DNA from 3 places in the Pseudoalteromonas sp. SR45-1 genome. Region 2 is predicted to be linked to each of the others. Evidence: predicted binding sites of a transcription regulator. Region 2 holds the regulator's gene; each other region holds the start of a gene.

Region 1 (3,267 bases), on a different contig from region 2:
AGGCGTGGTGCCACAACATCCACCTACTATATTAATAAAGCCCGATTTACCCCAATCGATAATTTCGGCTGCCATTTCAGGCGCTTCTAAGTCGTATTCACCAAACTCATTAGGCAAGCCCGCATTAGGGTGTACCGATGTAAAGGTTTCGCACACGCGCGAAAGCTCTTCTACATATTGGCGCAGTAAATCAGGGCCAAGCGCGCAGTTTAAACCAATCGAAATAGGCTTAATATGGCGAATAGAGTTATAAAATGCTTCGGTTGTTTGCCCAGAAAGCGTACGGCCAGAAGCGTCAGTAATAGTGCCCGAGATCATAACTGGTAATGTGCGCCCTGCTTGTTCAAAGGCTTCTTCTACACCAAACGAGGCGGCTTTTGCATTAAGCGTGTCGAATATAGTTTCGATTAGTATTAAATCGGCGCCGCCTTCCATTAATGCAAGGGTAGACTCTACATACGCAGTAACTAGCTTATCAAAAGTAACGTTTCGGTAACCCGGATCGTTTACGTCTGGCGAAATTGAACACGTTTTAGATGTCGGCCCTAAAACACCGGCTACATAGCGCGGTTTTTCTGGCGTTTTAGCCGTAAATTCATCGCAAATTGCGCGTGCTAATTTAGCCGACTCTAGGTTTATTTCACGGCTTAGGTTTGCCATGTCGTAATCTTCCATCGAAATAGTGGTCGAGTTAAACGTGTTGGTTTCGATAATATCGGCGCCCGCTGATAAAAAACCACGATGAATATCAGTGATTAAGTCGGGCTTGGTTAGGCTTAATAAATCGTTATTGCCTTTAATTAATACATGCCAGTCTTTAAAACGCTCTCCGCGATAGTCTTCTTCTTCTAGCTTATGATCTTGGATCATGGTGCCCATAGCGCCATCTAAAATTAAAATGCGTTCTTTTAATGCGGCACTTATTTCGGCTTGCTTATTATTTGTAGGCGCGTTATTCGGCATAGTTGTTAGTCCTCACGTCTTGGCTAACTAAATTAATATCATACGGTGTGGTTTGGTACACGTAGTAATTTAACCAGTTCGAAAAAAGTAAAAAAGCATGGCTTTGCCACGTTTTTGAAGGTTGTTTGGTTGCATCGTCATCCGGAAAGTAATTTTCGGGCTTTGGTGCATTAGGGCTTTTTTTACAATCGCGCTCGTATTCTGCTTTTAGCGAGTCGGCGTCGTACTCTGGGTGGCCGGTTATAAACACTTGGCTACCCGATTTATTTTTAAGTAAGTAAGCACCTACTCGCTCAGAACCTGCCAGTACAACGAGTTCTTCACAGGCGTTTATTTTATTTATATCAATATGGCCGTAGCGTGAGTGCGGTACCAAAAAGGTATCGTCGAATCCGCGAGTCAGTGCACCGTGATCAAAATAACACTGGTGAGTAAATACGCCACACAGTTTATCGTCTTTTAAATCGCGTTTTAAATTGTAACGGTGATATAACGCTGCATGCGCTGCCCAACACGAAAATAACGTAGAGGTAACGTGTTGCTCAGCCCAATCAATAATGACCTTTAGCTCATCCCAATACGCTACATCGTCGTATTCTAAATGGGCAAGTGGCGCACCGGTTACTATTAATGCATCGTAATTGTTGTCTTTAACCTCAGAAAAGTAACGGTAAAAGGTATCAAGGTGCTCTTCTGAGTTGCTGCTACTGCGGTGAGTGTCGAGGCGCAGTAGTTCTACGTTTACTTGCAAAGGTGAGTTGGCAAGTAAGCGAATAAACTGAACTTCGGTTTCTACTTTATTAGGCATTAAGTTTAAAATAGCCAAACGCATTGGGCGTATTTCTTGCGTTTTTGCACGACTTTTTGGCATTACAAATACGTTTTCTTGACGTAAACGTGCAATTGCCGGCAACTCGTCTTTTACTGTAATTGGCATACTTTACTCCTGCTCATAAAAACCGAGGCTTAATTATGAACTGAAAGTAAAAAATATCAACCTCTAGATGTATAGATGTCCAAATGAAATTTATTCATGATTTTTTTAAGATTTACTAAAAGTTATAGATGAGAGGGAATGCATTTATATTGAAGTACTTTGTTTTAGTGAATTGAAATAGCGCTACTAAAATCAGTAGCGCTATTATAATTAAAAACGATAATTTACAGATAAATTAAGAGCGTAAATATCGCCTTCATTTGTATCAAAATATTGGTATTCAGCACTTACTTGCCAGCGTTGAGTTAGCCTAAAGTCAATGCCGGTTCCGTACGTTACGCCGCCTTCATCGTAGTTTTGCTCAGTTATTAGCGTAGAATTTGTATCTGTACCAGTTATTGATTCTGCAAGGTTTTTTAAGTCGCCTTCATTGTAACTTAATTTATTTCTACCATAGCCACCAAATAAAAACACATCAGCTCGAGATGAAATTGGATAATTAGCTTTTACAAATATACTTGTTTGCAAATCAAGGCTTGAATCGATTTCGCTCTTAATGAATTCTGAACTCAGCGAACCGTCCTGTGGGTTCTGAGTGTAAACAATTCCGTTTAGAGGCGTTGACTCATCATTTAACCCAAAACCTATACGCCCTTCTAATGCAAAGTAACGCGAAAACTGATATCCAAACCGGCCGTAAAGCGTTGTAAACTGTATGCTATCACTCTCGTATACATCAATTTGCGTAGACCCTATCCCTATTCCTTGGTAATAACCATTTACGTGGAGTATGTCTGCTTGGCTCGAAAATGAGTATAAACCTAAAAGTAATGCCCCTAACCTTGTAACTATTTTCATGTTCATTCCTTTAAACCTTTGTAATATTTAATAATGTGATGTTTAACAACAAACTAAGTGTGGCCTGCCTATATAACTTGCTTATACTTTACAGCTTGTAAATATACTGTACCACTTTTGTTAAAAATGAAATGTATTTGAACAATATAAAACAATAGATTACAGAATTTTACACAATAGAAATCCTGTAATAGTAGTGTTTTTAACGAGCAATCAAAACAAAGTACCGCTTAGGTAAGTGTATTGTTCTATACAGCATTCGTTGACTGTTTCACCCGTCAGCCACTACAATACAACATTGAAATTTTTATTATTATTTGAAGGCTTTCCTCCATGGTTTTACCTGATAAATTTATATTCTCGATGAGTCGAGTATCTAAGGTTGTGCCACCTAAGCGCACTATCTTAAAAGATATTTCGTTGCACTTTTTTCCTGGCGCTAAAATTGGTGTGCTTGGTTTAAACGGTTCTGGTAAATCTACGTTACTGCGTATTATGGCCGGTGTTGA
Region 2 (3,267 bases):
GATAGCGCTCACTAGAGCTTAAGCTTGAACCACCAAATTTATGTACACAATTGACCATATTTATACCAATTCGCTTAATTAAGTTGTCTATTTTGAGGTAAGAAAACCGTATCGATAACAAGGCAAAAATTTCGTTATTTAGTTGTTCTATATTAGGAATTTTTAACGATGTTATCGTGCGGTTTAATCCCTCAAATTGATTAGGTATTATTGCGGATTGGTATTAATTACCAAAGCGCTGGACGGGCTGCACTTAATTTAACGTTTCCACCAGAAGTGCCAGCACCTTTGCCTACACGGCCAACATTTTTATTTTGCCCTGGTTTTACAAGTTCAAATACTCGTTTAAAGTCAGCTATTAAATCGTGTATATCTTCAATCCCAACCGAAATACGAATAAGCGTATCGCCCACACCCGCTTCTAAACGTGCCTTTGCCTCCATACCTGCGTGCGTCATAGTTGCAGGGTGACAAATTAAGCTCTCTACGCCACCTAGTGACTCAGCTAAACTAAACGTTTTAAGGCTAGTTAAAAATTCTGCCGCGTCGTTTATATCGCCTTTAATATCAAAACTAACCATGCCACCAAAGCCAAGTTGTTGTGCTTTAGCAAGTTCATGTTGAGGATGCGACTCAAGTCCAGGATAGTAAACTTGGCTTACAAAATTGGAACTTTCAAGGTACTCAGCTATTGCTAGCGCATTTTCTTGGTGCTGCCTTAAGCGCACATTTAAAGTACGTAGACCACGAAGCGTTAAATAACTATCAAAAGGGGCGCCCGTAATACCAATATTATTTGCCCACCAAGCAAGCTCATCACCAAGCTCTTGTGTTGCAGCAATAACAGCGCCGCCCACTACATCTGAGTGCCCGTTAATATATTTAGTAGTTGAATGCACCACAATATCTACACCAAACTTAATAGGGTTTTGTAAGGCAGGAGACAAAAACGTGTTATCTGCGGCAACCAATGCACCGCATTGCTTAGCAACATCGGTAACCGCTTTAATATCGGTTAAACGAAGTACTGGGTTACTTGGAGTCTCTATCCAAATAAGCTTAGGTTTAATTGCTAAAATTTGTTGAAGGCTTTCTTCTTTTGTTAAATCTAATACTTCAAGCTTCAATAGTCCGCGTTTTTGTAACGATGTAAATAAACGATAGCTTCCACCATAACAATCATGTGGAATTACTAACGTGTCGTCACTGTTAAGTAGCTGAGTAGCTAAATGCACGGCAGCCATACCAGTGGCCGTAATTATGCCACGAGCGCCACCTTCAAGCTTAGCAAGCGTCTCTGCTAAAATATCACGATTAGGGTTACCACTGCGGCCATAATCATACTCACGCTTAGTATCAAAGTCGGCAAACGAATAAGTCGTTGATAAATAAATTGGCGGCACCACTGCACCATGATGTTTATCAGCATCAACGCCGTTACGTACAGCAATGGTCGCTTTGTTTTTTTCGCTCATATTCGTCACCTGATTAATTTGGATGTTTAGACGTCTAAAAGAGTAAGTTATCCGTTTTAATAAGTCAAAGTATTTTAAAGCTCTAGATGGCTAAAGTTAGGTAAGGCGTTTGCTAGTATCACATTTTAGCTCACAAAAGTGAGCTTATTTTTACATTCCAAATAGGCTTATTAAGATAGATCGGTATCTATTATTTGACTATCTTTTTTAAATCGATAGAATTTCACGCATATTTACACGCTTTTTATACCGTGTGAGAAATTAATAATCTGAGGCAACGATACATCTTATGGCTAAATGGAATGGTGAGTATATTCACCCATACGCAGAACACGGGAAAAAATCAGAGCAAGTTAAAAAGATCACCGTTTCGATCCCACTAAATGTATTAAAAGTTTTAACGGATGAGCGTACGCGTCGTCAAATCAACAACCTTCGCCATGCAACAAATAGTGAATTGCTATGTGAGGCGTTTTTGCATGCATTTACTGGTCAACCTTTACCAAATGACGATGACCTACGTAAAGACAACGCAGAAAAAGTACCAGAAGAAGTTAAAAAGATAATGCAAGAAATGGGTTTAGAAGTGCCTATTTTAAACGAAGAATAAATCATTACCTTTTTAATCAAAAAACCTCAGCATTGCTGAGGTTTTTTTGTTTAAGCGTTATATATTACGCCATATAGTTTTCAGGCAAGTCAATTTGCGCAACACCCGACTCTACCGCAGCAAGTGCTACAGCTTTAGCTATACGCGGTAGTAAACGCGGATCCATTGGTTTTGGAATAATATACTGCGCACCAAACTCTAGCTTATCTACGCCTGCGGCTTTTAAAACTTCTGCAGGTACAGGCTCTTTGGCAATACTACGAATAGCCTCAACTGCAGCAATTTTCATTTCATCGTTAATCGCGCTTGCACGTACATCAAGTGCACCACGGAAAATAAACGGAAAACATAAAACATTATTTACTTGGTTAGGGTAATCAGAGCGCCCTGTTGCCATAATTAAATCATTGCGTGCGCCGTGTGCAAGTGCAGGATCGATCTCTGGATCTGGGTTTGAACATGCAAACACGACCGGCTTTTCTGCCATTAGTTTTAAATCTTCGGCAGCTAACAAGTTAGGACCCGAAACACCAACAAACACATCAGCATCTGCAATTACATCTTGCAATGTGCGTTTATCGGTATTGTTAGCAAAAAGCTGTTTATATTCGTTTAAATCATCGCGACGAGTATGAATAACACCTTTGCGGTCAAGCATATAAATGTGTTCACGCAGTGCACCACACTTAATTAACAGTTCCATACACGCAACTGCAGCAGCGCCTGCACCTAAACATACAATTATTGCATCTTCAATTGATTTACCTTGTACTTCTAGCGCATTTAACATGCCGGCAGCCGTAACAATGGCGGTGCCGTGTTGGTCGTCATGAAAAACAGGAATGCTACAACGCTCTATTAATGCTTTTTCAATTTCAAAACACTCTGGTGCTTTAATATCTTCAAGGTTAATACCACCGAATGTGTCAGCAATATTGGCCACCGTGTTAATAAAGTCTTCTGTTGTTTTGTGCTTTACTTCAATATCAATAGAATCAAGCCCTGCAAAACGTTTAAACAATAACGCCTTGCCTTCCATTACGGGTTTAGACGCTAAAGGACCTAAATTACCCAAGCCCAAAATTGCAGTACCATTAGTGATAACCGCAACCATGTTACCTTTACCGGTATATTTATATGCATTTGCAGGATCTGCGGCAATTTCACGTACAGGCTCAGCGA
Region 3 (3,267 bases), on a different contig from region 2:
GGGCGCTGTTTTAGGTAAGCTATATAAAATTTTATGTAGGCTATTAAGATAGGTATTCATACTTTCAATAGATTCATGGATATCTGAACTTTTTAATAAATGCCCAAGATCCCTAGCTTGACTACTTAACTCATTAATTTCTTGTTTTTTGATTAATCTAACTTTTTCAATATCCATTAAAACTGCAATTTCAGTGACTGTGATTTCATCTAAACTCTCAGTTTTTTCTAATATTTTGTCATATATATACGTTGTACTACTCAGGTTCTTAAATACGTATGCAAAATACCTAGAATACATTACTACGACATATGCAAAATAGGTAATGATAGTGATAAAGAGGAACGCTTTTAAAGGTATTGTTAAAAGCTCATGTGCCAAAAAAAAGATTAGCGAAAACAGTAAGTATATTAGTACTTTTGGTACTATTGAATTAGCTTGAATGGGGGCTTTGTCATTTAAGTATTTAACTACACTTTCAGAATCGTACTTGTCTTCCATCCATTGCAATGACTGTTGTGTTAGCGGAAGCGCGATAGCCGTTAGTGTAACTAACACTGTTGCTATATAAGTTATAATATTAGAAATGTTGGAGAGAGCGTTGTTCGCTGTCAACTCTAAACAGCTACCTGCGTATAGTTCACCTATAACTTTGAGTGTTAAGTTAATTGATTCCATTTATCTGATCTCCCTATCCACAGTTATCATTTACAGAAAATTGTTAACGCTCTATCGTTAACAATTAAGTGATAGTACTGCTATATGAATTACTCGGTCAATCAGCAAGTTAAGAGAGGTGAAATTATAGGCTTAATTAAAAGCTCATAACCATTTTTAATTTAAGATTAATAAAAAAAGCAAGCCACTAGGCTTGCCAAGAAGGGTGTGAATTGGTTTAGGCTCAAGCTCTAAGCTATTAGCTTTTCCGCAAGGTTCAATTCCATAATGGCTTTTAATAAACGGTATAAGTTTATTGATGCATCAATTTCTTCTTTACGGTTTGTTAAGCTTTCAATATTTAAGCCCAACGGCACGTCTAAATGTGCACAGCTTTTAAGTATTAAGTCGAGGTTCTCGCGGCAAATACGAACTGATTCGCTTAATGTATTGTCTGCATCAAGCATGCGCCATTTTGTAGCCTCTGGCACTGAGATACCCAACCATTGCATAAACTCTAAGGTTTTTTCGCCGCCGCACGGGGTAAACGTTAATATAATACGTTGAGGTGTAATACCCTGTGCTTTACATGTACGTGCGTAGCTAGTAATTAACTCTATAGTAGCTTGTGCGTCGTAAACAGCTTGCGATATAAAAAACTTACAACCCTGTGCTGTTTTTTCTATTAATCGTTCGTGCTCATTTCGTTTACTTGAATGGCGCTCGGCAATTGTAACGCCACCTAAAAAGAAATCATCTGATTGCTCAGCCAATGCTTTATACGCATCTGGCAGGCTTAGCTTTATATCGCCTACCGATGACGGGCTACCTACTAAAACTACATTTTGTAAATCGTAGTCGTTTTTAGTTTCACTTAGCCAATCTTTAAATTCGCCTACGCCACGCTGCGCCACACTTTTATAAGTAATTACATCTTGTGCAGATAAATTACGCAGTAAATGGCTGTATTCACGCGGATCAACGGTTTGTTTAAACGCAAACGGGCGCGCTTGATTGGTTCGACTGCTTTCGTCTTGAATGTCGTAAATTATTACGCCGTCGTATTCAATTTCGTGTAAGCGACCTAATAGCTTTTCTGCAATAGTTTTTAATTGCGCTTTATCGGTGCCTATTTTAGGCGGGGTAGTACCAATAAGATAAACACCTTGGTTGGTGTCCTCTATTTTCTCTTTTAATGATAAAGCCATAATCCTCATTCCAGCCAAGTGCGTTTTGATGGATTTAATATAGCAGCCATTTAGACGTCTAGATAGATTTATTTAGTGAAAATTTTTCAATTAACATGATGTTTATTCATAGTGCTTGTTCCCATAATTTATAATTGACACAGTTGTTTACATAATAAATTCCCTTGGGACTCTTATATTTATTGGCTTTGGGGCATAATCGAGGGTGAGTTAGTATTAAATCTAACAACAAATTTGCTCAATTTAAAAAGGGACAACAATGAAATTTAAATTATTAGCAACCAGCTTAGCGGTATCGCTGGCGTTAACGGGTTGCGCCATGCAACAAAACCAAAGCACGCAAACAACAGCACAACAAGAACAAGTAAATAAAGCTGATGATCGTGTTTTTTCGCAAGATTATTTAATTGAAGAGCTAGAAAACGGCTTACGTGTCATGGTTGTTAAAACCGATTACCCTGATGTCGTGTCGCTGCAAATTCCGGTATCGGTAGGGTCGCGTAACGAAGTTGAAGAGGGCAAAACAGGTTTTGCTCACTTTTTTGAACACATGATGTTTAAAGGCTCACAAAAATACCCTGAAGACGTATATTCAGACATATTAAAAAATTCAGGTGTTGATAACCGCGCTTATACAACAAACGATTACACAAACTACCATTTAAACTTTTCAAAACAGCATCTTGATAAAGTGCTTGAGCTTGAAGCTGATATTTTTCAAAATTTAACCTACACCGAAGAGCAATTTAGAACCGAAGCGCAAACGGTAAAAGGTGAGTACTTAAAAAACAACGCGAGCCCAATTCGTAAATTATTAAGCGCTGTGCGCGAAGAAGCGTTTGATAAGCATACTTATAAACACACCACTATGGGCTTTTTTAAAGACATAGAAGCCATGCCTGATCAAATGGCGTACGGAAAAGAGTTTTTTGCTAAATTTTATAAGCCTGAGTATGTGTCACTTGTTATTGTGGGCGATGTAGATCCACAAGCAACAATGGCAATGGTTAAAAAGCATTGGGGTAGCTGGAAAAAGGGTAACTATGTTGCCGACATTAAAGCCGAGCCTGTTCAACAAGCACCAAAATATTTGCACCAGCAAGATGAAGCGCTACCAGGGCATTGGTTACTCGTATCGTACAAAGGCGCTGCGTGGGAGCCTGCTAAAAAAGACAGAGCGGCACTTGATTTAATCTCACAGCTTTATTTTTCAAATAACTCTGATTTATATCAAGAGCTAGTGGTCGACAAACAAATTGCCAGCCAAATGTTTACTTATAACCCAGAGACTAAAGATCCGGGTTTATTACACGTATTTGTTAAAGTAGAAAATGCAGATGATTTAGCCACTGCACGCGATGCCATTAACCGCACTTATGCAAAAGCACGCACTGAGCTTGTT

What was found. The regulator MetJ, encoded in region 2, represses methionine synthesis genes. The targets are predictions, from matches to a motif close to TAGACGTCTAGACGTCTA.
Positions count from the first base shown of each region.
Region 1: metA (homoserine O-succinyltransferase) is a predicted target of MetJ. The motif match lies at 1,965-1,982, and genes of this name have one in related genera.
Region 3: H5089_RS03640 (methylenetetrahydrofolate reductase) is a predicted target of MetJ. The motif match lies at 1,909-1,926, and genes of this name have one in related genera.

Region 1 is NZ_JACJDR010000010.1:11,287-14,553, forward strand. It holds gene H5089_RS11505 (homocysteine S-methyltransferase family protein) at 1-963, opposite strand, end outside; gene metA (homoserine O-succinyltransferase) at 953-1,900, opposite strand; gene H5089_RS11515 (porin family protein) at 2,111-2,758, opposite strand; gene ettA (energy-dependent translational throttle protein EttA) at 3,092-3,267, shown strand, end outside.
Region 2 is NZ_JACJDR010000008.1:143,871-147,137, forward strand. It holds gene metL (bifunctional aspartate kinase/homoserine dehydrogenase II) at 1-58, opposite strand, end outside; gene metB (cystathionine gamma-synthase) at 228-1,475, opposite strand; gene metJ (met regulon transcriptional regulator MetJ) at 1,765-2,085, shown strand; gene H5089_RS10200 (malic enzyme-like NAD(P)-binding protein) at 2,150-3,267, opposite strand, start outside.
Region 3 is NZ_JACJDR010000002.1:261,804-265,070, forward strand. It holds gene H5089_RS03635 (hypothetical protein) at 1-678, opposite strand, end outside; gene H5089_RS03640 (methylenetetrahydrofolate reductase) at 909-1,865, opposite strand; gene H5089_RS03645 (pitrilysin family protein) at 2,125-3,267, shown strand, end outside.